4 regions of the Cellvibrio sp. pealriver genome follow, and region 4 is predicted to be linked to each of the others. Evidence: predicted binding sites of a transcription regulator. Region 4 holds the regulator's gene; each other region holds the start of a gene.
What was found. The regulator LexA, encoded in region 4, represses DNA repair genes until DNA is damaged. The targets are predictions, from matches to a motif close to ACTGTNTNTANANACAGT.
Positions count from the first base shown of each region.

Region 1 (8,222 bases), 420 kb from region 4:
ACCGGTGTTAATTGCTTATCTACATAATGTTGATAATCAATCGGGCTTTGGCGTAACCGCATATCCACTTCATAGCGGCCGACAGGCTCAGGGCCGTTGCTGGTAATCACATAACTGATCCAATCACCGCGGCGAAGCGATTCACCGGTCAGTTGCACATACTTGCGCGCGGCCTGTACATGGGGCGGAACATTTTTTTGGTACTCGTGCAAATGGCGGCGCAAGCGTTTGCGATACACCAGTTCCAGATCGCGCTTGCCTGCCAAAACTTCATCGTTAATAGTGCGCACAAAATCCAGATAATCTTCACCCGCAAAAATTTTTTGATATAACGCTGCCTGAAAATCTTTGGCGATCTGCGTCCAATCGGTACGGACATTTTCCAATCCTTTGAATACCATTTCGCGCTTGCCATTATTGTCCACCAATCCGGCATAACGTTTTTTAGTCCCCAACTCCGATCCCCGCATCGTCGGCATTAAAAAACGCAAGTAATGGGTCTCGTATTGAATTTCCAACGCGCTATTAATCGCAAACTCTGCCAATAGCGTTTTTTGCCACCACTGGTTTAATTCTTTCGCAAGGCGTTTACCTATTGCATCGCATTGGGTGGTATCTTTTGGTTTTTTGCCAACACAATTGTTTTCCAACCACACAAACAGCGAGTCTGTATCGCCATAAATGACCGCATAACCTTGCTGCTCAATCCAATCGCGGCTGCGCTGGATGATCTCATGACCGCGCATGGTAATTGAACTGCTAACGCGAGGATCAAAAAAACGGCAGCCGGTTGAACCCAACACACCATAAAATGAATTCATAATAATTTTAATGGCGTGCGATAGCGGTGCATTTTTATGTTGTTTGGCGCGGTCGCGCGCGGCCGATAACTGCTCAATAATATTGGGCAGGATGTGCCCTTCACGCGCAAAATAAGCACCATTAAAACCCGGCACCGTTTGCTCTGCGGGCAATTGCTGGTGTTGCGCCAACCAAAATGCGCAAGGGTCAATTAAAAACGTGCGCATGATGCTGGGATACAGACTTTTAAAATCCAGCACTAATACGTTGTCATAAATGCCCGGCCGCGAATCCATTACGTAACCACCGGGGCTATAAATATCCGATTCCAGCTCACCCAAATTAGGCGCGATATAACCGCGCCGGTGCAAGCGTGGCAAATATAAATATTCGAATGCTGCCACCGAGCCGCCAATACGGTCCAACAGCAAGCCGGTTAGCTGACTGCGCTCCATCGCAAAATCCAGCAATTGTTGCTGTTGGAAAATTTTCCACACCAGCTCACAGTCGCGTAGGTTATAGTCCGCTAGCGAAAGCTTGTCATGGTTAAATAAATAAGTGATGTCATCAGCGCGATCGTTACCGCTAATTAACTTTCCCTCACCTAATAATTCTTCAGCAATATTCTGCAGTGAATAACTGTCATAGCGATAATTCGCTGCTTTTAATAACTCAATACCATCCAGTGCGACACGTCCTGGAATGACCACATAACTGCGGCCAGTATCAGCATCATCATGTCGCCAATGAATGCTTTGGTTTGCGCGCCCTAACTGCAGCTCCATATTCAGGCTTTTGCAGATGTTTTCCAGCACCAATAAATCAAACTGTACGACACTCCAACCAATCACAATATCCGGATCAGCCGTACGGAAAAATTCAAAAAAAGCTAACAAACAGTGTTTGGCATCGGCACAAAAAATTACCGTTTCAGTATTAGTGCCCTCTCCCACCATAAACACTTTTTGTCCTGCATCACACCAGACACCGATTGAATACAGCTGTTTCGCATCCATCGATGTTTCAATATCGAGCGATAGCATTTTCAATGCAGGCCGCCACTGTGGATCCTCTACGGGAGCCAGTTTCGGGTTGATGATCGGAAATGCGTTTGCAGGAAAATCGATTTGTGCAGCAGCGGTAATAAAACGCTCCATTAAAAATCGTTCAGGCGGGCGTACATCGGCCTCCCAAAAAGGAATGTTCTGTTGCTGCAAAATCATTTGTGCATCGCGCGCGATACGATGCTGGCGAAAATAAAGCGCATTCACAGTTTTGTTATGAAAGTTTTTTAATTCAACTTCTGCCATATGCCACTGGCGTAAAGGCTTGAGCAACTGTTGAATGCGCTGCGCCTGCTCGCGCAAGACAAAGAACACCACCGTCTGGCCCGTTATTTGTGTCCAACAACTTCCGGTTTCTGTCGCCCACCATAAATCCAGCACCACACCCTCACGGGTGTCGCGCCACTGGCGGGTCAATAAAAAGGCATTAGTCATAAGTGCACGGGACAAAACTGGTTAAGTAACCAGTATTATCCCGCATGGGGGATGGCGATGCAATCCAAGGCCGCCCTAGTGAGAACAAGAAGCAAGCACGCAAAAAAGCCCGCAAGTTTAATAATTTCTTTGCGAGCCCACTACCTTACTCAGCAGCCTGATGTTTTCTAACAAGCTCTCGCTTTCATTTAACGCATAGGCGCTTTCAAAGGCCGTTAGTGCGCCTTTGAAATTTCGTTTCTTCGCTAACACTTGGCCAAGCCCGATTAAACCTTGGTATTTTCTGGGATGATTGTATATCGAGCGCTCGTAATACAGCTCTGCGCGATCAAGTTCTCCTTTCAACATCGCGCTTTTCCCTCCTAGCAACAACGCGGAAATATTCAATGGATTTTGGCTGAGAACCTTTTCTACCAATTGCAATGCGTTATCCGTATTGCCCGCCTGAAGAAAACCCTGCGCCTTCATCAGATTGAATTCATCGTTATCCAAGCGCTGTGCCTGGCTCGCATAGCGATCTTCAAAAACAGAAAAGTAGGCTTCAAGATCAGCCCAGTCTGCACCGCCGTTTACCAAATTATAAAAACTCGTTACCGCACGTTGGTAATCAATTGAGGTGCCCTTGCCAATTGATTGACTGTAGCGAATGGACGCCAGCTCAGGTAGCCTGGTTTTAAGATAAAGATCCCCCAACAGTGTTAAAGCCTCCCAGTGTTGCGGCTGCAAACGACGCACAAGTTCAAGGTTTATTATCGCTTTGCTATAGGCTTGTTGCTGGGTGTGCACATTGGCTTGCAATAGCAGGTAATCGATATTCAGTGCATCGAGTGATAACAGATCGTCAAGCACAGCGTTGGCAGATGCGTGGTTACCCATACCGATATGTGCTTGCGCTTCCCCTACCTTCCAGTCTCTATTATTAGGTTGATAGATCTTGGCCATTTGATAAAGCCCAACAGCGTCGCCAAACTGTTTATCCTGTAGTGCGCAGTAGCCGAGGTAACCAAACACATAGGCATCAGCTTGCGATAAGTTGACGACTTTCAGCAGATGCCGCTTCGCAGCGTTGCATTGGTTATCGGCCATATAAATATGAGCAACATTTTTGTGTGCGCGCGCAAAGTTTGGAAACTTTGACACGGCATTTAAGTAGGCACCCAACGCGTCCTTTTCTTTGCGCTGTTCGTAAAGAACTTGCCCCAACAAAAAATCGTAGACAGCACTTTTGTCTTCCGCCGCACGCGATTTTATTTTTTCGATAGCCTCTACCGGATTCTTTTCAAACGATTCGCGTAGCCGCCTGAGATCCATATAGATCTCGAAGTTAATGGGCGGCTCGACCGCCGAAACAACACCGTAACTGCCCAGAAAGTTATTGGTAAATTCGGGGTTACCCCAATGATTTTCCGATAAGGGAAGCACCTTTGAAAAAACATTGGGAGCTTGAATAAAAATGAAACCCAGAAAAATGCATCGAACGAAATACATTACACCAACGCCATTTCGCCAACTGCCGAAAATACTATTCACTTGCCACACGTTGTTTATTAAAAAAATTGGATTCATTAGCGAACTCCTTCCAATTCCAAAGGGAGAATAAGCTCAGCTTTAACGGCTTGTCCCGCTCTTGTCGGCTTGGTAAACCGCATTCCTTGAATGATTTCTCTTACCACAGGCTTAAGCTCCTCGTAAGCAATACTCTCGAAATCGATGAGTGATAAGCGCCCATCCTCATGAATGACAACATGAACCGTCACCGTTGTGTCCGGCATTCTCTGCTGAATAAGGCTTTTAGGAAGTTCATACTCAGGCCAAATAACCGGCAAGGGTTTGGAATCCAGCTCATCGAGTTTCAACAACACAGGTTCATTTTCAAACCTGAGTTCTTGCATCATGTCATTCGCAATCTGCTGGCTGTCCATCAATCCACTACCGCTCGTACTGGCTAATGTTGGACTCACGCGCTCAAACAGGGACATATCGATTTCAATCCCAACGTCGGCAATATCCACTGAAGTTTCTTGCGCAGAACCTTGGGTTTGAGATTGATTGGAAGTTTCCAGGGTTGGAGTTATAGGCTCATTGGCGAGTAACGGCTGCACAGCGACCTCACGCAGGTGCACAAGCTTGTGTTCTGAAAAATCCGCGCGATTGCCAAGCAATAAACTTAACAGCAGTAAGCCGGTAATGAGCACCGACAATACTCCATTTCCCAACATCTTTAGCAATGAATGTTTCGCCACTAGCGTCTACTCACTTCGGTAGCCACACTGACCGTTTCCGCTCCGGCCACGCGAGCTTCATCGACAACTTGTATCAACACTTTACTGAGCGCACGCTCATCTACTTGAACAACAACCGGCCTGCCCTCATTTTTTTGAACTATGTGACGAACTTCGTTAAGCGATATTTTTTCACCTGAGTAATAAAGTTGCCCGTTCTCATCTACTGCCAAAAACGTACTTGCCATTTCGAGCTGTTCGGCGCTGGTTGCCTTGGGCCGATTTACATCGATACCCGATTCTTTGACAAACACGGCGGTGACGATGAAAAATATAAGCAGAATAAAAACAACATCGATCAAGGGTGAAATATTGACTTCCACCATTACCTCTTCTTCAGAGTTACGTTTGATTTTGGACCACATAATGCTACCTGCAGCTCAACAACGAAGATCGTTTGGCGCGGAGATAACCCAAGGCAAACATGGCGGGCGTGGCGACAATTAACCCAGCCTGGGTGGTAATAAGTGCTTGCGATACGCTCAGCGCAAAACCATCGTAGATATTTTCGCCGGCTGACATAGATTGGAACGCGTTAATCAAACCAATGACGGTACCCAGCAACCCCAATAGCGGTGTGCTCGCGACCAATACCATGAGCACGCGGATGTCATTACCCACCTCTTTCAAATTAGCGGATTGGTTGGCGGTTTGGTTGGCGAATTGATCGCCCACCTGATCGCTGGATTCAATCAGCCGAAGCTTGTCGAACGTATTCAAAAGCATCCAATAAATAAGCAGGGAAACAGAAAAAATCGCCACTGTCAGCGGGCCGCCTTCAACAACAATGTAGCGATAAAATTCTGATGCACTATTCATTGCGCGTGTATCCGAACTTTTTTTCAAGCAGTCGAGCGGCGTAATACTCCATATCTGAAATAATGGCGTGTGATTTTCTACCGAGCACGACGTGCATGACCAATGCAGGAATTGCGACAATCAAACCCAGCTCTGTCGTAATTAACGCTTTCGATATACCTGAGGAAAGCGACATAGCATCACTTGATCCAAACAGTGAAATCATTTTGAACGTTTCGATCATGCCCGCTACTGTTCCAAGCAAGCCAACCAGCGGCGCGACGGATGCGGTTACTGCGACCAAATATAAATATTTTTCCTGCTTGGTTTTTGCTCGCTGCATCAATTCCAGTAAGGCATCTTCCATCTGGTCGCGCGCGCTGGAGGAGCGGTTCAACGCTTCACGGACAAACTGGTGAATTGCCGATCCATTCACACGCGCAGTTTGTGATGGGGAACTTTGATCGCCCGCAGCATTAGCCATTAACCGATCAATCGCTTTTCGATCGACGCGCCCTGCTTGTGTGAGCTCAACCGTTTTGGCGAGCGCAATAATTAAACTAAGCAGTCCGAACGCCAGGATTGGGTATACCCAAAACCCGCCTTTATGGATTTCTGAAAATACACTGCCGGATTCCGCTTGCAGCAGCAACGCTTTACCGGAAGTTACATCAATCGGTAGCGATATTTTTACATGCTCTTCGGATGTGCGCTGTGCAGCACCCAATGAGCCTTGGGCAATTGTTTTGGTTAAACCGGAAACTTCGCCGCTAGCGATGCTGTAACCATCGCCATTCTGGTTAAGAAACCAAACGTTATCGGCAGCGCGCAGAAATTTTCCCTGAGTTAAAGGTTCATCGCCAACGATTGCTTTACCGTCGTAAAGCGCAAGGCGAGATCCCGCCAATAGCCGATCCACACCCCGCGCGAATACTTGGCGTTGGGTTTGAATTCGTAATGTGATCGGCGCATCCGAATCCGCCAGGTGCCTGGGGTATTGGTCACTTTCAAAAATCCGGACACTCTCGTTGTACAACCCGGTGTAGTTTGAAAGCGTTCGGTTTATCGCAAACAGCGTATCTTCATGCGCTTTTAAATTGTCACGCAAAGATTGCAGATCTACGCTTTTGCTGTCTTCAAGCTTGCGAAATGCATCCAGGTTTTTTCGAAGCTGCAAGATCTCGGCTTCTCTTTCCCTGATCTTTTTTGACAAGGGGATTTTTTCGTTAGCAATTGTTTTCCTGAGTGTTGCAAGCTCATTCAACGCCAACTCCAGATCACGATGGACACTTTCCGAAAGACTATCCAACGCCTTATCGGACACTCCCCAAGCACTTAAAGAACATAAACATAAAATGATGAGTATGAGTTTGTTCATTTAGCCTTCCCTCGCAACGACCGGCAATCTAATCAACGCGGGGGGAACCTCACCCGCAAAAATCTTGAGCGCCAGTTTTACATCGCCAACAATTGCATTGTCTTCCTGCCACACCCAACCCTGCCCGGAGGCAAATCCAACACCAGAGAAGCGTTCGTAGGGATCAACATAATACGCGCGCCAAAGCCCCACGTAGAGAATCTCAACTTCTCTTTCCATGCGCTCGCCACTAACATCAACTTCAATAACTTGCGTGCGGGACAAAAAAGAATTGTCGATATTCTGTAGTTTTATGGCCAGCATAACCGCGCTCTCAATTTTTCCCTGCGTCAGGCTGGCCTCGCCGGAGTGCATTGCCAACTGCTCATAATCTTGCGCAAGATCTTCTTTAAAAACTTGAGGTAGTTGTTCACGAATCAATAAAAGTTGCTTGGTAATACGATCAATTTCATTACCAAACTCCGCCTGCGTCGCCTGCAATTTTTCAATGTCGGCCAATAACGCCATGCGCTCCTTGTCTCCGCCAGAAAGCGCGGACTGAATTGCATGCAAGCTTTCAGTTAAACCCGCCTTCTCTTCGGATAAGACACCCAAAAGCTGCTCTGAGAAGGCTTTCTCTTCGCTCCAGCTGCGTTTTTCTGAGGAGATTAACGTTTTTGCTTCTACCCATTTATCGAGCTCGTTTTTTGCAAACGATAATGTGATTTGGCCTTCACCTGCAGATGAGTCATCATTTGAAAGCACCACAGAAGACAAGAGCACCAGTGACAAAATGAACCACCTGATACCTGACGTGTGTTTGTCACAGTTCGTATCCTTCAGACCATCATTCACTTTTATCATTGCTATCCATTCCTCACTCAACACATCACCAGAAAAACCACTAAATACTCAGTCGATCCTTGAGCTCAGCCGCATTGCGCCGGGAGACTTCCACCCGCTTGCCGTCTTCCATAACAAGATCATACCCTTCGCTAACGCCCGGCTTTATTTGATCGATCCGATTTAAGTTCACAATAAACTGACGGCTTGCGCGGAAAAAAATTGCTCTCGGCAAGGTCTGCTCCAGAGCAGCCATGTTCTTGCGAATAAATGCCTTTTTTCCATTAAAAAAAGCGCAGACATAGTTCTTACAGCTTTCGATGTAAACAATGTCAGAAAGCGAAATCAAATGGCATTCATCATTATCCTTGATAAATATTTTGCTGTTTTCTTTAAGTACTCTTTCGGGAAGATGTTGGGCTGAAGGGCTTTCCTCTGCGCTCAACTTTTCAATGGATTTTGCAAGGCGTTCATGGCTAATTGGCTTGAGCAGAAAATCCACGGTCGGATAGTCAAACGAATTAATGGCATATTCCGCATAAGCCGTAGTAAAAATTATTTTTGGCGTGCTAGTGAGTGATTGAAGTAATTCCAGCCCGCTTTCGCCGGGCATGTGAATATCCAAAAACAAAACATCAGGCT
Region 1 covers NZ_KQ236688.1:2,083,031-2,091,252, forward strand. Annotated here, with positions in the region: gene VC28_RS09025 (DNA polymerase II) at 1-2,300, opposite strand, end outside; gene VC28_RS09030 (tetratricopeptide repeat protein) at 2,418-3,866, opposite strand; gene VC28_RS09035 (energy transducer TonB) at 3,866-4,543, opposite strand; gene VC28_RS09040 (ExbD/TolR family protein) at 4,543-4,947, opposite strand; gene VC28_RS19300 (MotA/TolQ/ExbB proton channel family protein) at 4,952-5,401, opposite strand; gene VC28_RS09050 (MotA/TolQ/ExbB proton channel family protein) at 5,394-6,758, opposite strand; gene VC28_RS09055 (DUF3450 family protein) at 6,759-7,601, opposite strand; gene VC28_RS09060 (LytR/AlgR family response regulator transcription factor) at 7,642-8,222, opposite strand, start outside.
Region 1: a site for LexA is predicted at 2,317-2,334, ahead of VC28_RS09025 (DNA polymerase II). Genes of this name have one in related genera too.

Region 2 (8,222 bases), 1.5 Mb from region 4:
AGGATAATCCCAGCGGTCATCATTAAAGGTATCTGGCAGCAAGGTATTGCCAAGAACAAAGCGCACTTGACGTTTGGACATGCCCAACTTGAGCTGGTCTACCATCTCCTGGGTGATGATATGGCCCTGCTGGATACCGACTTTATACACACCAGGAAAGCGGAAGCTGGAGCAAGCGGTGAGGCTGGATGCTAAGACAAGGGCCAGAAAAACACGGCTGGCTAATTTCATACTAGGGCTTCCACTAACGAAAATGAACGCGGATAATACCCGAACCACAGGAACACTGAGAAGGGTTTGGGGGAAATAATGGCAGACGGTAACCACGAACTGCGCAAAGCGGGTCTTAAAGTGACCTTGCCACGTGTGAAAATTTTGCAAATGCTGGAGTCCTCTGAACAGCATCACATGAGCGCGGAAGATGTGTATAAAGCGCTGATGGAGCAGGGTGATGATGTAGGCTTGGCAACTGTCTACCGGGTACTGACCCAATTTGAAACTGCCGGTTTGGTAGCGAGACATAATTTCGACGGCGGTCATTCTGTATTTGAAGTTGCGCGCGGCGAACACCATGATCACATGGTCGATATAGATACCGGCAACATCATTGAGTTCCATAATGATGAAATTGAAACCTTGCAAAAACGCATTGCAGCAGAGTATGGTTTCGAATTAACTGATCACAGCTTGGTGTTATACGTAAGGAAGAAACGCTGAGTGTTTCAGAGCAAGTGTTAGGCGAGTAATGTTAGTGAAGAAAGAAAATGTTTTAGCAAGAAAACGTTAGTGCTTGATATGCGTAAGCATAGGTGTTATGAAAGAAACGTTGATTTGTATTACTGCTTGAGGGCGCGTTTATCGCGCCCTTTTTATTTCCGGTTTTTTATCCGGTGTGATGGATCGGATGGTCAGTAATGCCCATTATTGAAGCGCATTAAGGTTCAATGGCTAACATTTCACGGGCGTGAGCGAGCGATTGGTCTGTAATTTTCAAGCCGCCAAGCATGCGCGCAATTTCCTCTACCTTGCTGTCCCCCACCAGCTCAACCAGTGTTGATTCAGCACTTTTTTTGCCCGCTGTTTTGACCACCTGCAAATGCTGATGCCCTTTACTTGCGACCTGTGCCAGATGGGTTACGCAGATAACCTGACCTTTTTCGCCCAGCTGCCGCAGCAATTGCCCCACAACATCGCCAGTTGCGCCGCCAATCCCGACATCCACTTCGTCAAATACCAAGGTTGGTGTGGCGGATGTTTGCGCAGTAATCACCTGAATCGCAAGGCTAATCCGTGACAGCTCGCCACCCGATGCGACTTTGGCCAAGGGGCGCGGTGCCTGACCAGGGTTGGTGCTGATCAGGAATTCCACCTCTTCCAGACCGTTGGCATTTGGCTTATCACCCAAAGGAATCAGGCTAACGCTCAGCTTGGCATTTTCCATCGCCAGCAGTTTGAGTTGTTCGTTGACTTGCTTGGCGAGATTGTTACCTGCTTTGTTGCGTTTGGCAGACAGTTGCTCCGCCAGTTGGCGATAGGCTTTTTCTGCTTGCTCAACTTGCAGCGCTAGTTGATCGAGCTTGGCGTCGCCACCGTTTAGTTGTTCCAGTTCTGCGCTGAGTTGGTCGACAAAACCGGGCAGTTCTTCCGGTTGGATTCGGTGCTTGCGCGCCAGATCGTAAATCGCCGACAAGCGATCTTCCACTACCGCCAAGCGCGCTGGGTCAAGATTAAAACTGTCGATATGGCGATCGATCTCGTGTTGCGCCTCTTCGACTTGAATCTGTGCACTGGCCAATAATTCTTCTGCAGCCAACAGCGCAGCCGATTTTTCTGGCAGGTTGCGCAAAATGTGCAGCGCGCGGTGCAGGTTTACGCTCAGCCCCTGCTCTTCATCGCTACAAAAAGCAGCCAGTTGTTGGCTGCCGCGCATAATGTCTTCGGCATTGGCGAGGCTGCGCTGTTCGGCCTCCAGTTTCACCAATTCGCCCGGTTGAAGCGCGAGCTGCTCCAATTCATTAAATTGATAACTCAATAATTGGAAGCGTGCACTGACATCCGCAGCGTTGTCGCGCAGATGGATAAAGTGCTCAAGCCGGCTTTGCCATTCGCGAAACGCCAGGCGCACCTGCTTGGCTAATTCAGTTTGACCTGCAAATTCATCTATCAAGCGGCGATGGGTGTCTTTTACCAGCAGTGATTGATGCTCATGTTGGCTGTGAATATCCAGCAGCATCTCACCGAGGATGCGCAACTGCTGCAGGGTTACCGGTTGGCCATTAATGTAGGATTTCGATTTACCTTCATTATTAACCAGTCGGCGCAGCAGGCACTCTTGCGGATTATCCGGTTGCTGCAAATCCATATTGAGCAGCCATTCCTGGGCGCTGGGAATGGCGCTGGTATCGAAGGTGGCGGTGATGTCGGCACGGCTGGCACCCTGTCTCACCCTATCCGCTTCCGCACGGTCGCCCAAGGTAAGCGCAAGCGCATCCAGCATGATCGATTTGCCTGCCCCTGTCTCGCCGGTAATGACGGTCATTCCTGGTTTGATATCCAGATCGAGCCGTTCAACCAAAGTGAAGTTTTGGATATTCAGGTGAGTCAGCATGGATGCCTCGCGAGTTGTGCCACGCAACAAATAAAAGAATGCGCCAATAAAAAAGCCAGACATTTATATTAATAAAATGTCTGGCTATTTATACAGTATGTTTTGTTTGTGTAGCAAGCTGCGGCCGGGAGAATCTTCGGCCGCGGGGTGTTATTACAGGCGGAAGCCTTCCAATCTCCGGCTGAGCTCATCGGAAGCATCGCGGATTTGCTGCGATGCCAGCAAGGTGCCGCGCGCGGCATCTTTAGTGCCTAGCGATGACTGCTCCACATGGCTTACGTATTCGAGGATCAAACTGCTGGCTTGTACGTGTTCGATCAACGAGTTGCCGATATGAGCCACCATCTTGGCGACTTCATCAGTCTCCAGGCGTACGCTCTCAACAATTTCGCCGCCCTGACGGGTTTGGCTGATGCCTTCTTTTAATTGCACCACCATGTCGTCCATATTTTGTTTGGCGACACGGCTGGAGTTTTGTACGGCGGTAATGGTATCGCTGATTTCGGTAGTCGCCTGCGTGGTGCGTTGCGCAAGTTGGCGAACCTCATCGGCTACTACCGCAAAACCACGCCCTTGCTCACCTGCCCGCGCTGCTTCAATCGCGGCGTTGAGGGCAAGCAAGTTGGTTTGGTTGGCAACTTCGCTAATCACCGAGATAACGGCTGAAATACTGTTGATCCGGTTGGCGAGGTCATCAATGCTGCCCTGGGTTTGGATCACGCTGTTGTCGATCTCCACAAAGCTTTTGACCGCACTGGAAATTAATTTCTGGCCTTGGTTTGCGGTTTTGGATGCATGGTCAGTTTGGTTGGTCGCCACCTTGGCCTGCTGCATGGCATCTTTGGTCTGCATGTTGAATTCTTCGGCAGAGGACGCAATTTTGATGGTGTTGACGCTTTGGTCTTCGGCCATTGCCGTGCTGGTTTCCGCTTTATGAACAATATCGTCACTGATGGAATGCAGGCGCGACACCATTTGTGAAATCCCGCCAATCACCTCGCGCAGTGCATGGCGCATGCGCACTACCGAGCCATAAATACTGTCTTCCGGCGCATTGTGTACGCCGCGCTCGGTCAGATCGCCACTGGCGACGGCGCGTACCAGTGTCAGCACTTCTTTCAATTCGGCACCCAAGCCGCTGTCGAGTCTGCGCGCAAATACCACCACCGGCACAACAATCGCCAGCATCACCAGCATACAGATGGTCAGTTGCCATTTTGCGGTTTCCCAGAAGCGTGCATTCACTTCATTAAATCCGATCCCGGTTCCTACCACCCAATTCCAGCGGGGTGACAGTTTGGCGATCGATAACTTTTCTTCGATGGAGCCGTCAGCTTGTTTTTGTGTCCAGTTGTAGCGCGCGAGCTGGCCGTTGGCTTTTTCTACGGCTCTTTGCAGTATTTCACCCACGCTCTGACCCTTGCCATCGCGGAACTCGTGAAAGCTGGTGCCGTGGATTTGCGGATCGAGCGGCGCTGCAACAAAGTTCAGCTTTTCATCGGCAACGTAAACGTATTCCGACTTGTGATAGATATTGTTGCGCAGCAAGGTAGTGGCGATTTTTTTCGCTGTCTCATCGTCCATTTCGCCCCGGGCTGCCATTTGCTCCATTTGGATGACGGTAGCGTAGGTGCTATTGAGTAATTGCTCGACGCGGGCAGCGTTGTCTTTCTCGCTGGAATAGCGAACCGTATAGAGCCCGATCAGCATGATTCCCAGCAAACCGACAAAGATTTGGGCGGAGAGTATCCAGATTTTGACGCGCAGTGACATTGTGCCCCCTGGCAGTGGCTAAGTTATGAACAGTGAGATCGCCGACCTTATGCTCACAAGACAACGTTGTCAAATGATTTTTTGTTTCATAAGGCAAACGTTTACGTCCAAGTAATCCTGGAAGAACTTGCACGCCAGTTTGGCGCATAAATCTTCATTTTTGCACCAAAGGCGTGCAAATTCCGGCCGCTATAGGCTAGTTGCAGCTAGCGGATGATCATGGCTGTAACAAGGTTAATTTGAGTATAGAAGCAATTTTCCAAAAGCAAGCGATGCCTGATTGCTGGTGGTAAATCGCTGCTGCTCCCTTTAGCTATCGGCGGCGATGGGAAAAACTTTGGCAGAAAACTTGAATCCCCCGCTGCTAGCCCCATATAGCGACACAGTCATTAAAGCGGGATTTGTGCCAATCATTTGGCCGGTACCGCGCAACCTGTGATGGGAGAGATTAGCGTGTCAACCCAAGACTATACCGATATCCAAAACACTACTGAGCCCCAGAATCCGGCAGAGGAAGTGACCGAGCAAACACAAGCAGAAGCATCAGACATCAGCATTGAAGCACTGCAAGCCCAACTGGCTACTCTGGCTGCCGGTTATGAATCTGCTAAAGAGCAAGCCTTGCGCGCCCAAGCCGATGCGCAAAATGCCCGCCGTCGCGCAGAGCAAGATGTGGAAAAGGCACACAAGTTTGGCTTGGAAAAAATGGTAAATGATTTGCTGCCTGTGGTTGATAACCTGGAGCGCGCACTGGCGGCTATCGATACGGGCAACGAAGCCTTGAGTGCGGTTGTGGAGGGCATTCAACTTACTCACAAGTCTTTTGTCGATGCGCTCGCTCGCCATCAAGTCATTGCAGTAAGCCCGGTAGGTGAGCCTTTCGATCCCAATTTGCATCAGGCGGTTTCTGCAGTACCTAATCCCGACGTTGAACCCAATACGGTCATCAACTGTTTCCAAAAGGGTTATACCTTGCATGGTCGCTTGGTGCGTCCAGCAATGGTTGTGGTTTCCAAAGCGCCATAACGGTTGAATGTCATCGCGCGGTTGCGCAAGTTTCGTACAGATTTTTTTTAGTGCGACACTTGAATTCAAATGCCGCGCGCCAATATAGAAACCAACTGCAATCGAAAGCGCAAAACATTTATGTCAGCGCGATTAGAGCAAGCGATCCACACAAGTCATTAACATCCGGTGCGTGACAATCTCATGCACCCAGCAACAAATAGAATTTTTCAGGAGCAACACCATGGGTAAAATTATCGGCATCGACTTGGGTACTACCAACTCTTGCGTCTCTGTACTCGAAGGCGGCAAGCCAAAAGTGATCGAAAATGCCGAAGGCGATCGCACCACGCCATCGATTATTGCGTTTACTAACGACGATGAGATTCTGGTAGGTCAATCGGCCAAGCGTCAGGCTGTCACTAACCCGCACAATACTTTGTTTGCGGTAAAACGTTTGATTGGCCGCAAATTCAAAGACGACGTTGTGCAGAAGGACATCAAAATGGTGCCCTACAAAATCGTCGCTGCCGATAATGGTGATGCCTGGGTAGAAGTGAAAGGCGATAAAAAAGCACCGCCACAAATTTCTGCTGAAGTATTGAAGAAAATGAAAAAAACCGCTGAGGATTATCTCGGCGAAAGCGTGACTGAAGCAGTCATTACTGTTCCTGCTTACTTCAACGATTCACAACGTCAAGCGACTAAAGATGCGGGCCGTATCGCAGGTTTGGATGTAAAACGCATTATCAACGAACCAACTGCTGCAGCACTGGCTTACGGTTTAGATAAAGGTGTAGGTGATCGCACCATTGCGGTATACGACTTGGGTGGTGGTACTTTCGATATTTCGATTATCGAAATTGCTGACGTAGATGGTGAACATCAATTCGAAGTGCTTTCAACCAACGGCGATACTTTCCTTGGTGGTGAAGACTTTGACATGCGCTTGATCGAATTCCTGGCGGAAACTTTCAAGAAAGATACCGGCATCGATTTGCACAACGATCCACTGGCACTGCAACGTTTGAAAGAAGCGGCAGAGAAAGCCAAGATCGAATTGTCATCCAGCCAACAAACCGAAGTGAACTTGCCATACATCACTGCTGATGCAACTGGTCCAAAACACTTGGTAGTAAAACTGACTCGCGCGAAGCTTGAGTCTTTGGTGGAAGATTTGGTTACCAAATCCATGGAGCCAGTAAAACAAGCCATTAAAGATTCTGGCAAATCCATCAGCGAAATTGATGATGTGATTCTGGTGGGCGGTCAAACCCGTATGCCACTGGTACAAAAAGCAGTAGCCGATTTCTTCGGCAAAGAAGCGCGTAAAGATGTAAACCCGGACGAAGCCGTTGCAATCGGTGCAGCGATCCAAGGCTCCGTATTGTCGGGCGATACCACCAACGTATTGTTGTTGGACGTAACCCCACTGACCCTGGGTATTGAAACCATGGGCGGTGTTGCAACGCCATTGATCGACAAAAACACCACGATTCCGACCAAGAAATCGCAAATTTTCTCGACTGCGGACGACAACCAAACTGCCGTGACTATTCATGTAGTGCAAGGTGAGCGTAAACAAGCGTCGCAAAACAAATCGCTTGGTCGTTTTGATTTGGCTGACATTCCGCCTGCACCACGCGGCATGCCACAAATTGAAGTGACATTTGACATCGACGCTAATGGTATTTTGAACGTGAGCGCGAAAGACAAAGCCACAGGTAAAGAGCAATCGATCGTGATCAAAGCATCTTCTGGTTTGAGCGATGAAGAAATCCAGAAAATGATCAAAGACGCGGAAGCCAATGCCGAGTCAGATCGCAAGTTTGCAGAGGTCGTCACCGCGCGCAACACTCTGGAAGGTTTGATCCACGCAACGGAAAAAACCGTGAAAGAAGCGGGCGATAAAGCCACTGCAGAAGAAAAATCTGCAATCGAAGCTGCGTTGGTTGAAGCACGTGATGCAGCGAAAAGCGATGATCTTGCGAAAATCGAAGCAGCAACAACCAAGCTGACTGAAGCTTCAGGTTCGCTTGCGCAAAAACTGTATGCCGAGCAACAAGCTGCAGGTGCTAACGCCGGTGCTGGTGCACAACAAGCCGGTGGCAACAGCAAAGCAGCAGATGACGGCGTAGTGGATGCTGAATTCGAAGAAGTGAAAGAAGACAACAAATAAGTCTTCGATTGCTTGGCTGTAAGTACCAATAACAAATGCGGGCTCATGCCCGCATTTGTCATGTAAGAATCCGGCAAATGTAGCCCGTATGGAGTCTAACGAAATACGGGGAATGTTTTAAATGATCAGTCCCGTATTACGCTAGGCTCCATACGGGCTACGATGAAATTATTATTTGAAATGTAAACCACATTTCTACTATCGGTGTAACCATGGCAAAACGCGATTACTACGAAGTCCTCGGCGTCAAAAAAGATGTAGACGCAGCTGAATTGAAAAAAGCATACCGCCGTGTGGCGATGAAATTTCACCCGGATAGAAACCCGGATGATCCATCGGCGGAAGAAAAATTCAAAGAAGCCAACGAGGCTTACGAAGTTCTTTCGGATGACAACAAGCGCGCAGCTTATGATCGCCACGGTCACGCAGGTGTTGATGGTCAGGGCGGCATGGGTGGTGGCGCAGGCTTCAGTAATTTCAGTGATATTTTCGGCGATGTGTTCGGCGATATTTTTGGTGGCGGGCGCGGTGGTCGCGGTGGCCCCAGTCGCGGTTCCGATCTGCGCTACAACCTCGAATTAAATTTGGAAGAGGCCGTCAAAGGCACCAGCGTACAAATTAAAGTACCTACGTTGGTGTCTTGTAAAACCTGTGACG
Region 2 covers NZ_KQ236688.1:3,168,691-3,176,912, reverse strand. Annotated here, with positions in the region: gene VC28_RS13795 (outer membrane protein assembly factor BamE) at 1-231, opposite strand, end outside; gene fur (ferric iron uptake transcriptional regulator) at 310-717, shown strand; gene recN (DNA repair protein RecN) at 935-2,608, opposite strand; gene VC28_RS13780 (methyl-accepting chemotaxis protein) at 2,762-4,381, opposite strand; gene grpE (nucleotide exchange factor GrpE) at 4,835-5,407, shown strand; gene dnaK (molecular chaperone DnaK) at 5,631-7,565, shown strand; gene dnaJ (molecular chaperone DnaJ) at 7,778-8,222, shown strand, end outside.
Region 2: a site for LexA is predicted at 2,688-2,705, ahead of recN (DNA repair protein RecN). Genes of this name have one in related genera too.

Region 3 (8,222 bases), 680 kb from region 4:
GAATAGATTGCACGCCGAAAACTCTCGCTAATAGGATGGTTGAAGTATAGGTTGTCTTTTCTGTTGCGTATGGCCGCGATTTTTATAAGAGGTTTTTGCGATGAATAATCATGTATTTCAACTGAGCCAATCCTTGGGTGAACAATTAGTACAACGCAATTGGCGCATTGCGACGGCGGAATCCTGCACTGGCGGTGGTGTCGCTGCGGCGATTACCGCAATTGCCGGCAGCTCTGCCTGGTTTGAATACGGCATTGTCAGTTATGCCAATGCAGCAAAAGAAAAATTGCTTGGTGTATCCGGCGAGATACTCGCGCGTGAAGGTGCAGTCAGTGAGGCAGTAGTAATAGAAATGGCTAAAGGAGTACTGACATTGTCGGGTGCGAATATCGCTGTTGCGATCAGTGGTATCGCGGGGCCAAGCGGCGGCTCTCCCGAAAAGCCGGTCGGCACTGTATGGTTTGCATGGGCGCTTGCGACAGGGGAGCTTAAAACAGAATTAAAACATTTTCATGGCGACAGAGCTTCTGTGCAGGAACAAGCAGTGCTCTGTGCTCTACAAAGAATAAATCAATTGCTCTAGTGCTGCTTATTGAAGCAGCACTATATTCGCTTCCGGTAAATAACACTCGGTCTGCAGCAAACCTTTATTGGTGTTGAACGATGTTGTTGAGACTGCATGATTTTCCTGTTTTATAAACACCGATTGATCTGCTGTTGCAAAATTTTGATAGTAAATATCCGATTCCTGGCACACACCACCTGTCATAAAATAAATACCTTGCTGGTCAGCCTTCAGTAATTTGCTGTACTCGGTCAGGCTTGATGTAATTCGTGCAAGCGAGTCATCCTTGTGGCGCAACGCCCAGAGGCCATGCTCACTCACGTATTGGAAATAAATATCCCCATTAAATTCGATAGCTGAACCTACCGCACCAAAAGTCAGTTGTTTATGGTGTTCTCCTTCAAAACGCCATAAATTTCTAATATCGCCGTTGTGTTGTAGTGCAACCAGTTGATGGGTGGCGGGAAAATAGGCAATGGGTTCTATTTTGGTTTCACCGTTTACCAGCAGCGTGGTTTCATCTGTGAGCAAGTTATGATGGAAAACCTGGTTGTCGGCATTGAAAACAATATGTTCGCCGTCATCAGACCACACAATCGCATCAACTTTTTTGGGTATAGGCTGTTGTGTGAGTTGTCGCTCTTGTCCATTTTCTACCAACCATAACTGTATTTGGTTGTTGCGCACCGATGCATAAACGATTTTATCGCCGTTGGGAGAAGAGCTCGCGGCATAATTAAAATCCGTATTTTCTGTCAGTTGTTTTTTAGTGCCATCCAATCCAGCCAGTAAAATATTGGAGCTGCGTTTCTCTTCTGTATAAAAAATGCCATTGCCGTCTGCACTGTAATGCGGGCGTGAGAAAATTTTATCTTTGCTATCGGTAAGTGGAATAGTTACTTGCTTTCCATTGAGGTAAACGGCGATCAATTTTCGCTCCGCTTCGGCATAGGCCAATATACCGCTGCCATCGGGAATCCAGCTAATATCAACAGACGTAACGTCCAATTGGGTGCGATTTATACGCTGTTGTTTTGCATCTAAAAAATCAATCTGGATTTTGTTTTTATGCAAGCTCGCAAGAGCGGTTTTTTGGTTGAGTACGGCACTGGCAACGGGGTTGACCGCACCTTCATATTCATCCAGCAATGTTAGTTGTTGGTTAGCAAGGGAATAGTGATAGCGGCCATTGCCGGAATTAGGACCTTGTTTGGCAACAATCTCAAGCGTGCTTTCATCCCACCAGGTCACACTAAAAATATGCCCTTGCCATTGGCTGAGTTGCTGTTTTTCCAGTAACTGTTCATGGGCAAGATCCAGTGTGAAGATATGAAATGAATAAAGATAATTGGGCGCTTGATAAAACTGCCCGCCTATTGGCAAACCATCGCGATGTTTTATCTCAATCGCGACCAAATTATTTCCGGTAGGCGACCAGGCTAACTTAAACCAACGGCCGCCACTATTGGCTACACGCCAATCCTTACCCGCTGCGTTTCGGATAATGATGTCGCTTTCGATCGCGCTCCTGGCAGCATTTTGTTTGTTAGTCGTTCGTTTTTCACGGATGTAGGCAATATGCTGGTTATCCGGGTGTGGCGTTGCACTTTGCTCATGCCCGGTTTCGTTGGTGTAACCCCGGGTAGATTGGAACACCGTTTTGTGATCGCTGGGTAAATAGAGGGTGCTCCACTCAAGGGTGTTAAAAATAATACCCACTGCTGCCAATATGACTGCTGTCAGAATCGCCGTGCGCCATAGCCGTAAGGGGTTAATGTTGGCTGCTTGGCGGTTCGCTACAGCAGAGGCATTCACCTCATCGGGTAAAGGGTGGGCAAGAAATTGTGGTGCTATCATCAGTTGATAACCGCGCTTTGAATAATGCGCAATTAATTCCTGATCACCAATCAATTCGTTGAACGCACTGCGGAGCGCATTAATGCTCTTTTGCACCGAACCGTGTGTGACGACCCGGCCTTCCCACAGTCGTTCAATCAGCTCTTCATTACTGATGACGCGATTTTGGTTATACGCAAGGTAATGGAGTACCGCCATTGCCTTGGGTTGCAATTTGAGACTTTTAGTGGGCGTCCAGAGTGTGTTGTGAGAGGGGGATACTTTTACCTCTCCCAGCATAAAACTGGTTTCTTGATGCGCATTCATTGTAACCAGGAGCCTGTTGCGGTCAGCATGGATATACCTTTTTCGGTAAGTTTTTCTTATTGGTCTGTATAGCTAGAGTGCGTTTGGTAAGCCGCGTCTATGAGTGTAATTTTGCAAGAAATACGCTTGCGAATACAAGTAAAGCATCGGTTTACAATGTTTCTATCTTATTGATTTATAAGTGGAAAAATTTGGTAAGCAAAAGGTAAGCACGAAGTTTTAGGATGGTCAGTGTTTTCATTGCCCTTTGCAATATAGTCAACCCATACACAGCGCTTGATGTATCGGCGAGTGTTATTTTGCATCACATTCACAAGACGCATCCATACGGGGTAATGTTATGAAACATTCATCTATTGCACGCTCACTGGGAGCAATATCATCGCTGGCTTCTCTGCTGTTGGGGGCTGCGCTCTTGCACCCACTATCGGCTGTTGCTGAGTCTACTGCTTCCAATTCCAAAGAGCCTTTGGTGTATATCAACCAAAACATTGGTTTTAATGTGAAAGGTTACAAATATAAACAGTCAGAGTTTCCCTGCGATATCGATAAAGTATTGGTTGAGAATCTGGTTGAGCAGGCCGATAAAGACGGTATACGGCTTGAGCCCGTCAGCACACTGGACAAAATTATGAACGGTGTAGTACCGGTGGTGGCAATTGATATTGAAAAATTGGTGTTAGGTGATGGCAGTCGTCAATTCGGGACTAAACAAGCCAGTCCACTTCCCAAAGTGCAGGTGACGGTTGCGGTAATAAAAGGAAAGGATGACATGGTCACAGCGAAACACACCTGCGCCATTATGACATTAAATGAATTTACGCCATCGACAGACATATTGGATCTGGGCAATACCGGCGCGACAGTGTGTTCTGCAACGCGTAAATGCCTGAAAGACCTGAGCAAAGATGTTATCGAGTGGGTAGCCCCCCAAGTGAAGTAAATAAAAAGTGAAGTAGATCAAAAGTGAAGTAAATAAAAAGTGAAATAGATTAAAAGTTAGGTTGTTTAACGTTAATTAGCTGAGCGTTAAATAGATTAAATCGATACAAAAAAACGCCGGAGCAGTGATGATGCTCCGGCGTTTTTATTAGTAGATAAAATAACCGTTGAGTCTGTGCTTATTGAATCCGGATTGGAATGTAAGCCATGTTGTTGTCGCCATTGGTTTCGGAGATTGCATTGTTTTCATCGATGACAATACCGAGCCAATAATTTTGTCCAACAGTCAAATCGCCAGGGATGTACACGGGGATAGTGGTGGTGTGCACATCGTCCGGGCTGAGTGAACCGAAAGTACCGCCGGCAATTCTTCTATCGCTAGTGCTGATAAAATCATTGGTAGAAATGTAAATACCAAACGCAATATTGTTGTGTGTGGTTTTGCCATTGTTTTCCAACGTAAATTCCGGACGTACCGTGGTGCCGCGAGTAACACGGAAGCCTGGCTCACCTGCAATCGTGATAGGTGTCAGGTTTGCAGTATTGGCATTGTTGCGAATTCGCACGCGATCATGGCTTGAATATTCGCCATCGGCACCGGTACGACGCCAGTGTGCGACTGACACATCATTGAAAGTACTTGATTGGTTGCCGTACAACACACGTGAGCCATGTGAAGCATCCTCACCAAAATAAATATTGGCTGTGGTGCCGTTGGTATGGTGATGACGCCATGAATCGCCCATCACATTGTATTCCCAATTTACGTGCATCAAACCAAGGAAGTGTCCAGCCTCGTGCGTAATAACAGAATCAATCGGAAGGGCAGAACCGGTGTAACTAAAGTTGGATGATTTTGCCGTGGAGCTGGTCCAGGTGCGATCAGAATCCAACACAATATCCACTTCATCCAAACCGTAATGCCAACCGAAAAACCAATAGCAGTGGTAATTCATTTGCGCTACACCTGGTGGCGATATGTTTTTTGCATAAATTTCATTCTGGCCATTGCCTCTGCTTACACCACCGGTTTCGGTTGTTGCATTAATCACAAAAGGAGATGGGTTTGCATTGGTTGCATTAATGCCGCGTTGTACAGCAGTCAGATTGCTACCGCTAAAGCTGGTCGTATTGATACGTGCTGTTGTGGAGTTACCACCCCAACGTAGTTTTTTGCCGCTATCGCCATCACACTCAAGCCATGATGCGCTCAGCGCGGGTTGTGCAAGTAGCGCCATTACTGAAGCGATTAAAAAAGTAAACCGTAACATGATATGTCTCCCTATATTACTTGACGGTTAATGAAGAGGTTGCAGTGGTTATGTCCAAAGAGCCTTCGGTTTGGCCGCGGTATTTCAATTCTTCCGCGCTGGGCTTGGGCGCTGTGATAGCTAATTCCTTTACCGCAACTGCTACAGGAGGTTTCACTGTGAAGGGGAGTTTGGGGTTGGCTAAAACCACGCGGGTTTGCGGTTGGCCAAGTTCTGCATTGAAGTGTTCGATCAATGCAAAAAACTCATCCGTAATTAATGGCTCACGGTACTTATTGATCACTTCCGCAGGCGCTTCACCGGTGTAATCATCTGCCTTGGTGTGGCCTTCCACATTCATATTGATGCGATACAAAGCGGGCGCTTCGGCTTCATACTTTTTGCGAAGCTCTTCTAATCCTTTGCTATCGATTTTATTGGCTTCAATCCAGCGCGCGGCATCGGGCTGTTTAATCACCATGTCAAAAGCAGGGCGCGGCATTTCCATCGTATTTACGTCAAAACGTGGCTTGCCTCCGAACTCCAATGTTTTTTCTGCGGCTACCAATGGAACACCAAAGCCGCTGTAAATACGGTCATCAAGAACACGGAAGCGACCTTCAACACAGTTCACCAATTGGCAGTCGGCAGGTTCGCCACCTGGAATGAACAGCACATCCGTTTCACCGCGTGCAAAGGTGGGAGCGGTGGTTTCTGTGTAAGCACCACCACTGCCATCTGCTCCACCGGGAATGCGCAAGACAACTTTTTCAGGTAGATAACCGCGGAATACCTTGCCAATTTCGTAGGTAACGAACGTATGGGGTACGCCTTTGGGTTCTTCACGGGTTGGCTCTGAATTACGGTATTGGATATCGACAACTTTGCCGTAAGCCACGGCAGCGCTTTGTGCGACAAGTTCACGCAGGCCGCCAGCATCCGCATCGGCTGCGCCATGAGCCATGAGTGTTTGGCTGGATAAGAGAAGAGAACAGGCTGTTGCCAGCCCTAATAACAATTGCGGCTTCATAACGAAACTCCTTCTAGTGATTAACAAGGCTTGCTCAGAAGCACCGGGCAAGTTCTGCTGGGGAACATTGAGTATCCTTAATGTTCTGAGGCTCAGGTTAAAGTAGGCTTGGAGGTGCCGCGAGGAAATAATCCCTTGGTATTTTGGTAATATTTCACAGCAAAACAGGTCATTCGGAAGCGCCAGAGTGAGGTTATCTGCACATTTTGCAAACTGGCGAGAAAAATACTGTATAAAATGCTAGTACTGTTTGCGTATACAGGTTTTTGTTGTATGCTATTCCCAATGGTGAGATTCCGGTGTTGTCTGGAAGATCACTGGTAAGCTGCAAATGGCAGCACCATAAAACCCATAAAAATTGTCAGATAACGTGTTTCTTTATATATGTTGAGGTGTCAGATGGATGCGAACAAAGAAAAAGCGCTGCAGGCCGCGTTAAGCCAAATCGAACGTCAATTCGGTAAAGGCACTGTCATGCGCATGGGCGACAAAGAGCAAGTTGCTATTCCTGCGATTTCCACGGGTTCTCTCGGGCTTGATGTCGCTTTGGGGATCGGCGGGTTGCCTAAAGGGCGAATTATTGAAATCTATGGCCCTGAATCTTCCGGTAAAACCACTCTGACTCTGCAAGTTATCGCCGAAGCACAGCGTGCAGGCGGCACTTGTGCCTTTATCGATGCGGAACATGCTCTCGATCCCATCTATGCAACGAAACTGGGCGTCAACGTAGAGGACCTGATTGTTTCCCAGCCTGATACTGGCGAGCAGGCATTGGAAGTTACTGACATGCTGGTGCGCTCTGGTGCAGTAGATGTTCTGGTTGTTGACTCGGTAGCTGCGCTTACACCGCGCGCTGAAATCGAAGGCGAAATGGGCGATCACCATGTGGGCTTGCAGGCGCGTTTGATGTCCCAAGCACTGCGTAAGATCACGGGCAACATTAAAAACGCCAACTGCCTGGTTATTTTCATCAACCAGATCCGTATGAAAATCGGCGTAATGTTTGGCAACCCGGAGACAACCACAGGCGGAAATGCGCTTAAATTTTATGCTTCAGTGCGCTTGGATATTCGCCGTACTGGCGCTGTCAAAGAAGGTGAAGAAGTAATTGGTTCTGAAACTCGTGTCAAAGTAGTAAAGAACAAAGTTGCTCCACCGTTCAAACAAGCCGAATTTCAGATCCTTTATGGTTCAGGCATCAATCGGATGGGGGAGATCGTTGACTACGGCGTGAAGCTTGGCTTAATCGATAAGTCAGGTGCTTGGTATGCTTATCAAGGCAACAAAATAGGTCAAGGTAAGAACAATGTAATGAAGTTTTTGCAGGAAAATCCTGTGCTTGCACAAGAGCTTGAGCAGAAAGTGCGGGCGGAGCTTTTGGCTACTCCTGCATTGTCATTGAGCCCGGGCGGTTCCGATGTAACAGACGATATTGAAATTTGATATTGATGTTTAAAAAGCTTTGCCTTTTTGAAAGGCAAAGCTTCTACCAAGGTTTCTAGCGCTTGCATCCTGGATTACTGCTCACTATGCTGCATTACATTGCGTAATTTTTAAATTTGTAGGTAAAGTTGTTCCAAATCAAAAGGATAAATACTCAAGTTAAGGTTATATCCAGATTTAGGCAATTTTCACAGCAGTCTAAACTCAGTTGAGCAGATGAGGGTAATTATGAAGCGTTTAGGATTGTTATTGGTAGCTATGGGTTTACTGGTGTTGGCAGGTTGTACCAATAAGCCTTATGTTGAAACAGATCATTTGGCTGAATTTGATTTTTCAGCGTTGAAGACCTTTAGTGTTGCCGAAACCAAGCAAGATACCAAAGAAAATATTTTAATTTCTCCTTTTACTCTCAGTCACATCCATTCTGCTCTGGAGGCTGAGTTGGGGAAACGTTATCAATCTGCTGCGGTAGGCGCGAAGCCCGATTTTGTGGTGAGTTACCATGTGGTGATAGAAGAGAAGATCGATCCACGTAGCTATGATGATCTTTACGGCTTTGGTTACTACGGGCGGGGCTATCGTTACCCTCGTCCGCTTTTTTATGGCGTGAACACTGGGGTACGTGTCTACAACCAAGGTAGCCTGATTATTGATATTGTTGATGCAAAAACCGATAAGCCAATTTGGAGAGGCGTATCCGAAAAGCGTCTAAGCCGCGGAATGGCACCTCAGCAGCAGCGAGAGGTGCTAAGTCGAGCTGTGACAGAAGTGGTTGCGCAGTTTCCTCCAGTTAATTGATTGGCAATAAATATAGAATAAATGGCTGCTT
Region 3 covers NZ_KQ236688.1:985,907-994,128, forward strand. Annotated here, with positions in the region: gene VC28_RS04015 (serine/threonine-protein kinase) at 1-13, opposite strand, end outside; gene VC28_RS04020 (CinA family protein) at 101-583, shown strand; gene VC28_RS04025 (winged helix-turn-helix domain-containing protein) at 590-2,728, opposite strand; gene VC28_RS04030 (hypothetical protein) at 3,069-3,671, shown strand; gene VC28_RS04035 (CARDB domain-containing protein) at 3,850-4,941, opposite strand; gene VC28_RS04040 (hypothetical protein) at 4,958-5,950, opposite strand; gene recA (recombinase RecA) at 6,350-7,393, shown strand; gene VC28_RS04050 (DUF4136 domain-containing protein) at 7,622-8,191, shown strand.
Region 3: a site for LexA is predicted at 6,196-6,213, ahead of recA (recombinase RecA). Genes of this name have one in related genera too.

Region 4 (8,222 bases):
AACGCGGAAGCATTCGCGCGCTGGTTGCCACTGACATCGCCGCACGCGGAATTGATATCGACCAATTACCTTATGTCGTTAATTATGAGTTGCCTAATGTCCCGGAAGATTATGTGCACCGTATAGGACGCACCGGTCGCGCCGACGCGGAAGGTATTGCCGTATCACTGGTTTGCATTGATGAAGATAAATTCTTGCGCGACATTGAAAAACTCATCAAGCGCAATATAGACAAAGAAATCATCAATGGCTTTGAGCCAGATCCAAACGCGAAAGCTGAACCAATCGTTCTGGGGCGGCGGATGACAATAGGAGCGGGAGCAGGAAAATCCGGCGCTGCAGGAAATGGAAAGCCAGCACACAAAAAACCTGCGCTGGGGCAAAAACCAAAAAATGGAAGTAAAAAAGCCCCCGCTAAAAATGGTGGGTCACATAATGCAAAACCGCAAGGTGGTATTAACCGGACAACCAGTGGCAATAAATCTCAAGCACGCCGCCCGCAACAAGCACAATAAATAAAAAAGTCCTCGTCATAGATGATATGGCGAGGACTTTTTCGTTGTGTTGATTCGCTGTTATGTAAATTAGATAAAGATCAACGCTGCATATCGTATTTGCGCATCTTTTCTACCAGTGTCGTTCTGCGTACACACAACTTATCAGCCGCACGCGCCACCACACCGCCACAATCATTTAAAGCTTGCTGAATTAAACTCATCTCAAGATTCGTAATGTATTCGCGCAGGTCGATCCCCTGCTCTGGTAATAACGGGGTATCGTTCATACTGACATAGCCAGCAGCACCCGTTAATAATCCATTGCTTTTCTCAGCAGAGTGAACAAACTCTTCATCAACCACATCGACATGACGATATTTTGCAGGTAAATCTTGCACACCTATCACGCCAAAAGGATGCATGATTGCCATACGCTCTACCAAGTTTGCCAGCTCGCGTACGTTTCCACTCCACTCATGCTGACACAACGACATAATCGCAGCTGAATTAAAACGTATTGAGCCTCGCTGTTCACTTTCCATACGCGACACTAACTCATTAATTAAGAGCGGAATATCTTCAGAGCGCTCTTTGAGTGAAGGCAATTCAATGGGAAATACATTCAAGCGGTAAAATAAATCTTCCCGAAATGTATTTTCAGCAATCATGCTCTCAAGATTTCGATGAGTCGCTGCAATAATACGCACATCTACTGGTTGTGTTTTGTTACTACCAACGCGCTCAAAGCAGCGCTCTTGTAGTACACGCAAAATCTTGACTTGCATATTCAGCGGCATATCACCAATTTCATCAAGAAATAATGTGCCACCTTCAGCCAACTCAAAACGTCCAGCGCGGGAATTAATCGCGCCGGTAAATGCACCTTTTTCATGGCCAAACAATTCACTTTCCAACAACTCGGCTGGTATAGCGCCGCAATTAACAGGGACAAACGGTTTATCGCGACGCGGTGAGTTGTAATGCAAGTTACGCGCAACCACTTCTTTACCCGTACCAGACTCGCCCGTAATCAGTACCGACACATCTTTGTCGGCCACTTGCGCCATCATTTCACGCACGTTCTGGATCTCGCGGCTAGTGCCCACCAGACTCCGGAATAAATGGACGGGGCGACGCAGCGGCTGACGTTTACTGGTGGATTGCGCCTCGCGATATAGCTGCGCGCGATGAAGGGTATCAACCAACTTATTGTAGGTAGGTGGCATAGCAAGTGTCGCTATCACCATAAAACGATAGGGCTCATCCAAACTGTCGATCGCATTTTGATTTTCTTCGCCAACCAAAACAACTGCAAGCTCATCATTCCAATTACGAAGTTCTTTCAGAAGTTGTGCGAGAGATTGGCGACAATCGCTATAGTCGCCAATAAATATAGCAACATAATCCTCACCATTATTTTCCTCGGCAACAGCAGCTTGCCAGGATCCGCTTGCGGAAACGAGTGCAGTTTCGCTGAGAAAGTCGAGCAGGATTTTTAAATCGTGTCTGCGTGACGGATTATCGTCTATTACCAGCACTTTATTATTTCGCCACATACCCCAAGACCTTTTTCATTCTATGCCAATGCCCGGTTAGCAAATAGCAACCACAGGCGGCGAGACGACTTATTGGAGTAAGTAATAGACGAGCGAGAGTTCTTAGTCAAATTTATGGCGAAAAGTTTTTGGCGTTTTATTATTTTTTATTCACTAAGAACATTTATTCGCCAATAATATGCCTTCGAAGGCAGTGAAATTGACCGCAACAGATCACGATAGAATTCAAAAAAAACATTATGAAATTACAGTGCAATTTCTTAGAGCGTAGAGTTTTGAACAGTTGACATTCATCCTTAGGCGGTGGGCGCTATGTCATCCCAACCGGATTTAACTGTTTTTAGCAGTTGGATTGCTTCATTCACTTTCTCAACATCATTTTGAGCAGAAGCTTCGAGCAGCGTTAAGTTGATGTATTCGTATAATTGATCCAAGCGCTCGGAGATTTCACCGGCCTCCATATCAAGGGAGCTGCGTAACCCACCCACTATGCTGATTGCCTTACCCAGCATTTCGCCCTTAACCGCCAAATCGCCGCGCTCTATCGCACCTTGCGCAACTGCCAAACGAGCCAGAGCACCTTCAAAGAGCAATTGGATTAATCGATGAGGGGAAGCATTGCTGATTTCTGACTCAATACCCAACTGACGGTATTGTTTAAGGGCTTCTTGTGGATTGTAGTTGGACACGGGCGATCCCCTGCTGGCAGTTATTTATCCTAAGGCTAGCAGGCTGAACCCATTTTTGCGAGTTTTGCTATAAGAGAGTTATTTTAAAAACCTTATGAACTAGGCGCAGTTAACAATTTTTAACAGAGACACGAACACAACCCTGTCCATAAGCTGCAAATAATCCAGGATCAAGTCGCATGCAAAAAAGTGACTTCACGTTGGCATTGTGCAATCAAACCAGCATAAACACCTTTCAATTCACTCAATGCATCGATGACAGCCGCTTTATCGTCACGATTGGAAGCAATAACACGATCAATGAGCAAGATGCAGATACGATCTAAATGCCTTACTTTTTCCCAATCTTCCGCGTCCAGTGCAGCAGTCAATGCCTGCTGTACACTGCGCATTGCGACTACACCTGCATTCCCCCTGTAATCGGGGGAACTAATCAACTGAATTGCCATGTTACCCCCTCATTAAACCTGATTAGCAATAGCATCCCATGCTGATTTTATTTCGCCCAACAACCGACCGCACTCATCGAGGTAATCTGGGTTATTTTCGTAATTTGCCTGACTCAAGCGACGAATAATGTAGTCATATAAGCCATCAAGATTCGCAGCCAGACTTCCGCCATCTTTATCATTAAGGCTACCTTGCAAGCCACCCACGATAGCGGTTGCTTTGCCAATCAACTCACCTTTACGTGCGATCTGGTTTTGTTGCATAGCGCCTTTTGCTTGCGCAATGCGCTCCAAAGCACCTTCAAATAACATTTGAATCAATCGATGGGGCGATGCAGTTTCTACAGAAGAATGAACTTTTACATTTGCATAATTTTGCACAGCAGAATAGGCATTCATAATTCACCAATATTGTCAGAAGTTACTCACTACCCTGCCCTTCAACATGCATTGGACAGCTGTATAAGCTAACGGCCCAAATTGCGAAATCTTTAACGGGAATCATCGTAAATTTCGGATTTATTCGGCTTATTACTAAAAGGCTAAATTCTCCGAATATTTGTACCAAAAGTATTCATGCCGCATTCAGATACGAAGATTAGAGTTAAATCCACCCCTTCAGGAGTTCATCATGCGAACACTCTCTATTTATCTCATCGGCTTTCTTTTATTCGGTATCGGCAATACTGCTCTTGGAGAATCATTACGCTGTAAAAATAAATTGGTTCATATAGGCGATAGCAAAGCCGAAGTCATAGATAAGTGTGGTAGTCCATTAATGATAGACAGCTTCTGTCAGCCAATTGCCACAAGCAACCAATCCCAAGGCGTGCAATACGGCGATAACAACGTGCAAAATAATATTGTTATACAAGCATGCGAGAACATCGATATCTGGACCTATGAGCCCCGGAAAGGCAAGTTTACGACCCACCTCTATTTCGCACAGGGGCAATTGAGAGGGATTCGCTACGGGGATCGGGTGGATTAATCACCAAACTGAAAAACTATTGCACAACCCGAATTACTGTATATAATCACAATAACTGTACAAATAAACAGATTCAGGAGTGCACTATGTCAGATCTAACACCGCGCCAGGAACAGGTACTTCAGTTAATCCGCCAATATGCAGATGACACGGGATATCCGCCTACACGCGCTGAAATTGCACGAATTCTTGGATTTAAGTCTGCCAACGCGGCAGAAGAACACATTAAAGCCTTGGCACGTAAAGGGGCGATTGAGATTATCCCGGGCGCTTCACGCGGCATTCGGTTACCCGAAGTCCACTCAGGCATTCCCATCATAGGACGCGTCGCTGCTGGGAATCCAATACTTGCTCAAGAGCACATCGAAGATTATTGCAACATCCCGCAAAGCTTTTTTTCACTCAATGCAGATTATTTGCTTCGTGTGCATGGCATGAGTATGAAGGATGTAGGAATTCTAGATGGAGATCTGCTTGCTGTGCACCGCACAGATCAAGCTCGTAATGGCCAGATTGTCGTCGCACGAATTGGCGAAGAAGTAACGGTCAAAAGGCTTAAACGTACAAACAATAAAGCGCTGGTTGAATTGTGGCCGGAAAACCCTGACTTCGATGTCATCCATGTTGATATGCGAGAACAAGAGTTCAGTATTGAAGGTTTAAGTGTAGGAGTAATTCGTCGTGACTAATATCGCACACGCTATTGCAGCCCCAGCAAGCGCGACACCACAAGCTAATAGCCAACAGCAACAACCCGCTAGCGGAGTTACTGAACTGGTATTGGCAAGTGACTCCCCGGAACAGCTGGCTCTACTCCTACCGATGATTGCTTTTTTAGGTAACGCCTGCAAAGACCGTTGGATTACTTGGGTAGCTCCGCATAACATCAGCCGCGATCTATTAGAGTCGTACGGTGTCAATACTCGCTATATTCGCGTTATTCACTGTCAGGATCCGCAGACATTACTGTGGATCACATGGGAAGCACTTTCGGCTGGCAATAGCCATACCGTTATCTCCAGCCCAGGCAAGCTGAGCGACAAAGAACTTGCCCAATTGGAGGTTGCTGCAACAAAAGGAAATTGCCGTGGATTGCTTTTGCGCGTGCGTTGATACGTGCACAAATAAAACAACAGAAGAACTGTTTGACAGACCAAAAATGATGAAAAATAGATAAATCCAGGGAGGGGAAAAACAAATAACGGCTTTGTAACCACTTAACAATTAGACATTAACCGCACAATACCTAATGCAACATCAGCTTTTCAGCCTCATCAACGCCTTCCAATAATTCATCCAACATTGCCTCAGCTTGCTGATCAGCAATTTCTCCAGCAGCCTCCATACCAGCCTCAATCATTGCCTTGGCCACCATGAATTTCTCTTCTCCGAGGAAGGCTAATGACTCTGCTGAAAAACGAATCGTTACTAGAGGCTCGTTGCTCTCATCATCTGCCCGAGCTAATGCTACATCGCCGTTAATTAGCTCAATAATTTCATAAAAAGACGACATTTATACCTCGGAGACCTCTTAAATAGCAGTCGCGTATTCTAACACCCAATCTACCCAAAACCTATTTTGGATTTCCATCCAAGGGTAGTGCCTGTAACAACAATGATGGCGTGTTAGTGCTTATCCACCAATTATCACCTACAACAGGTAATAAGACTGCCTGCCCTGCCGTTATCTGCATTGAAGCGTCACCCATGCTGAGTGATACCGACCCATTCAGCACCATCAGCAACGAATAGCGACTTGAATCCAATGGCTGACCTTCCTTCAAAGTGATTCGCTGCACTTCAAAATCATCAAAACTGGCAATAGATTCAATGCAATTCAGGCCACTGAAGTTCCATAACTGCGATGGTTCTTTTTGATAACTGTCCAGTGTTGCCAATCGCACCGCTATCTCCGAATCCCAGTGAGACTGAGTCAAGACTTGCTGTGAAAAGCTCAAAATTTTCCGCTCATATACGGGAGTTTGAAACTCAACTACCCTGACCCCATGCTGCAATGAATGGGGCATATATCGAGGCACTTTTATCCAGTCGCCAACACTCAAAGGATACGACTCTATAAATGCGTTCATATATGCACGCAGTTTTTTCTCCTTTTCAATAAGGGCTTCCATTTCAGTATCTTGCGATATTTCTTTAATCCACTTTTTCAACAGCTCAGGTGGTGCTGGTTGATTGGTATCAAAAGCGACTGCCCGTTTTTTCTGGGCAAAAACGTCATCTAATGCCCTGCGCACCAGCTCATAATCTTTTACCGCTGCCAGATAAGCATCTTTGAATAAGTCATCGTTATCATAAGAATGGCGTACGGTTTGGTCGAACCCTAACTGAATTCTGCCAATACCCTCGGGCCAAGCCTGAGGGTCTAGATGCGTCACAACATAGACCTCTTGTTTCTGTTCATGAAGCTCAAGATATAAATCGCCGTAAACCTCATCGGGTAAAGGGTCCAGTACCTTCAATAGAATGACATCATCACTTTTCTCAGGATCAGCTGATTGAGGAAAAAGTGACAACATCCAAGGCAATGGCAAATTACCACCATCACCGCACACCTCGGATTGCCCCCTGGCTTCTATACCAGTGAACCACACCTCTCGCCCCCATGGCTTTGGAATTTGGACAGGCTTTAACAACCATGGAGCAGTAAATACCACCCAGGCATATTCGTGATTCCGACAAAATTGGCGAAGACTTTCATAATCAGCGGCAAGCGTTTGCAGCTCCTGCTGTAAAATCACAGACGATGGAGCAATACTCCCTTCAATACGCACGGAACCTTTTTCATCCACCCGAAGATAAATAATCGCTACCAATGCAATGCGTGGATTACCGGGCAAATAATATTGCTGATGTGAAAACTCCAAGGCAAAGATGTCAACAACAGATGAGCGACCACCCAACGCATTAGAAGCACTCTGCTTTAGTGTCGCAATGCGCTCTTGTATGAATGACGAAGGTAAGATTGTTTTATCGGTTAACAGAATCAAACAAATTATCCAACAATAGGGAAATAAACAGTTTACCAGACGCTGGTAAATGATTTGAGAGTGATAGGTTTATTGTATTTTTAAAATGCCTGAACAATAAAATAAGGTAAAAACAAAAAAGGCCAGCAACAGCTGACCTTTAGCATCAAATGGAGCCAATGAATTAATTGAGACGTTCCAATACCGTAGTAATTCCCTGCCCCAACCCAATACACATAGTCGATACACCCAAATTCAAATCCCTATCCTGCATCACCGTTAACAGCGACCCTGTGATACGCGTCCCTGAACATCCAAATGGATGGCCAAGCGCAATCGCACCACCATGGAGATTGACTTTATCATTCATCACATCAAGCAACTTCAAGTCTTTCAGTACAGGCAAAGCTTGCGCGGCAAATGCTTCATTTAATTCCACTGCGTCGATATCGTCTATGGTGAGGTTAGCTGCCTTAAGCGCTTTTTCGGTAGAGGGCACAGGGCCGTAACCCATAATTGACGGATCCACGCCTGCCAAACCTAAAGACACTACTTTCGCAATAGGCTTCAAACCCAATGCTTTTGCACGCTCAGCGGACATCACCAGCATTACCGAGGCACCATCACTGAGCTGTGAAGACGTTCCCGCTGTTACCTGTCCATTCTTGGGATCAAACACCGGAGGTAGTTTTGATAGCGCTTCTACCGTGGTTTCGGGGCGAATAGTTTCATCCTGGTCAACTGACATCAAGAAACCATCCGCGTTATGGCCATCAACGGAAATAATTTCACGGCTGAATTTACCCAGTTCGCGGGCTTTGGCGGCAAGCTGATGAGAGCGCGCCCCGAATTCATCCATCTGCTGACGATTGATTCCGTGCAAAAGCGCCAGATACTCTGCAGTCATTCCCATATTGCCTGCTGCCTTGGCAACGGATAAACCTAATAGTGGATTGATGCTGACGGATTCATACATGGGTAAATGCCCCATATGCTCAACTCCGCCGATCAGGTAAACATCACCCTGCCCCGCACGGATATTGACGGTAGCTG
Region 4 covers NZ_KQ236688.1:1,663,592-1,671,813, forward strand. Annotated here, with positions in the region: gene rhlE (ATP-dependent RNA helicase RhlE) at 1-515, shown strand, start outside; gene VC28_RS07060 (sigma-54-dependent transcriptional regulator) at 596-2,053, opposite strand; gene fliS (flagellar export chaperone FliS) at 2,350-2,742, opposite strand; gene VC28_RS07070 (hypothetical protein) at 2,913-3,191, opposite strand; gene fliS (flagellar export chaperone FliS) at 3,204-3,590, opposite strand; gene VC28_RS07080 (DUF2845 domain-containing protein) at 3,823-4,182, shown strand; gene lexA (transcriptional repressor LexA) at 4,269-4,871, shown strand; gene VC28_RS07090 (cell division inhibitor SulA) at 4,864-5,295, shown strand; gene VC28_RS07095 (hypothetical protein) at 5,429-5,695, opposite strand; gene VC28_RS07100 (hypothetical protein) at 5,757-7,016, opposite strand; gene fadA (acetyl-CoA C-acyltransferase FadA) at 7,354-8,222, opposite strand, start outside.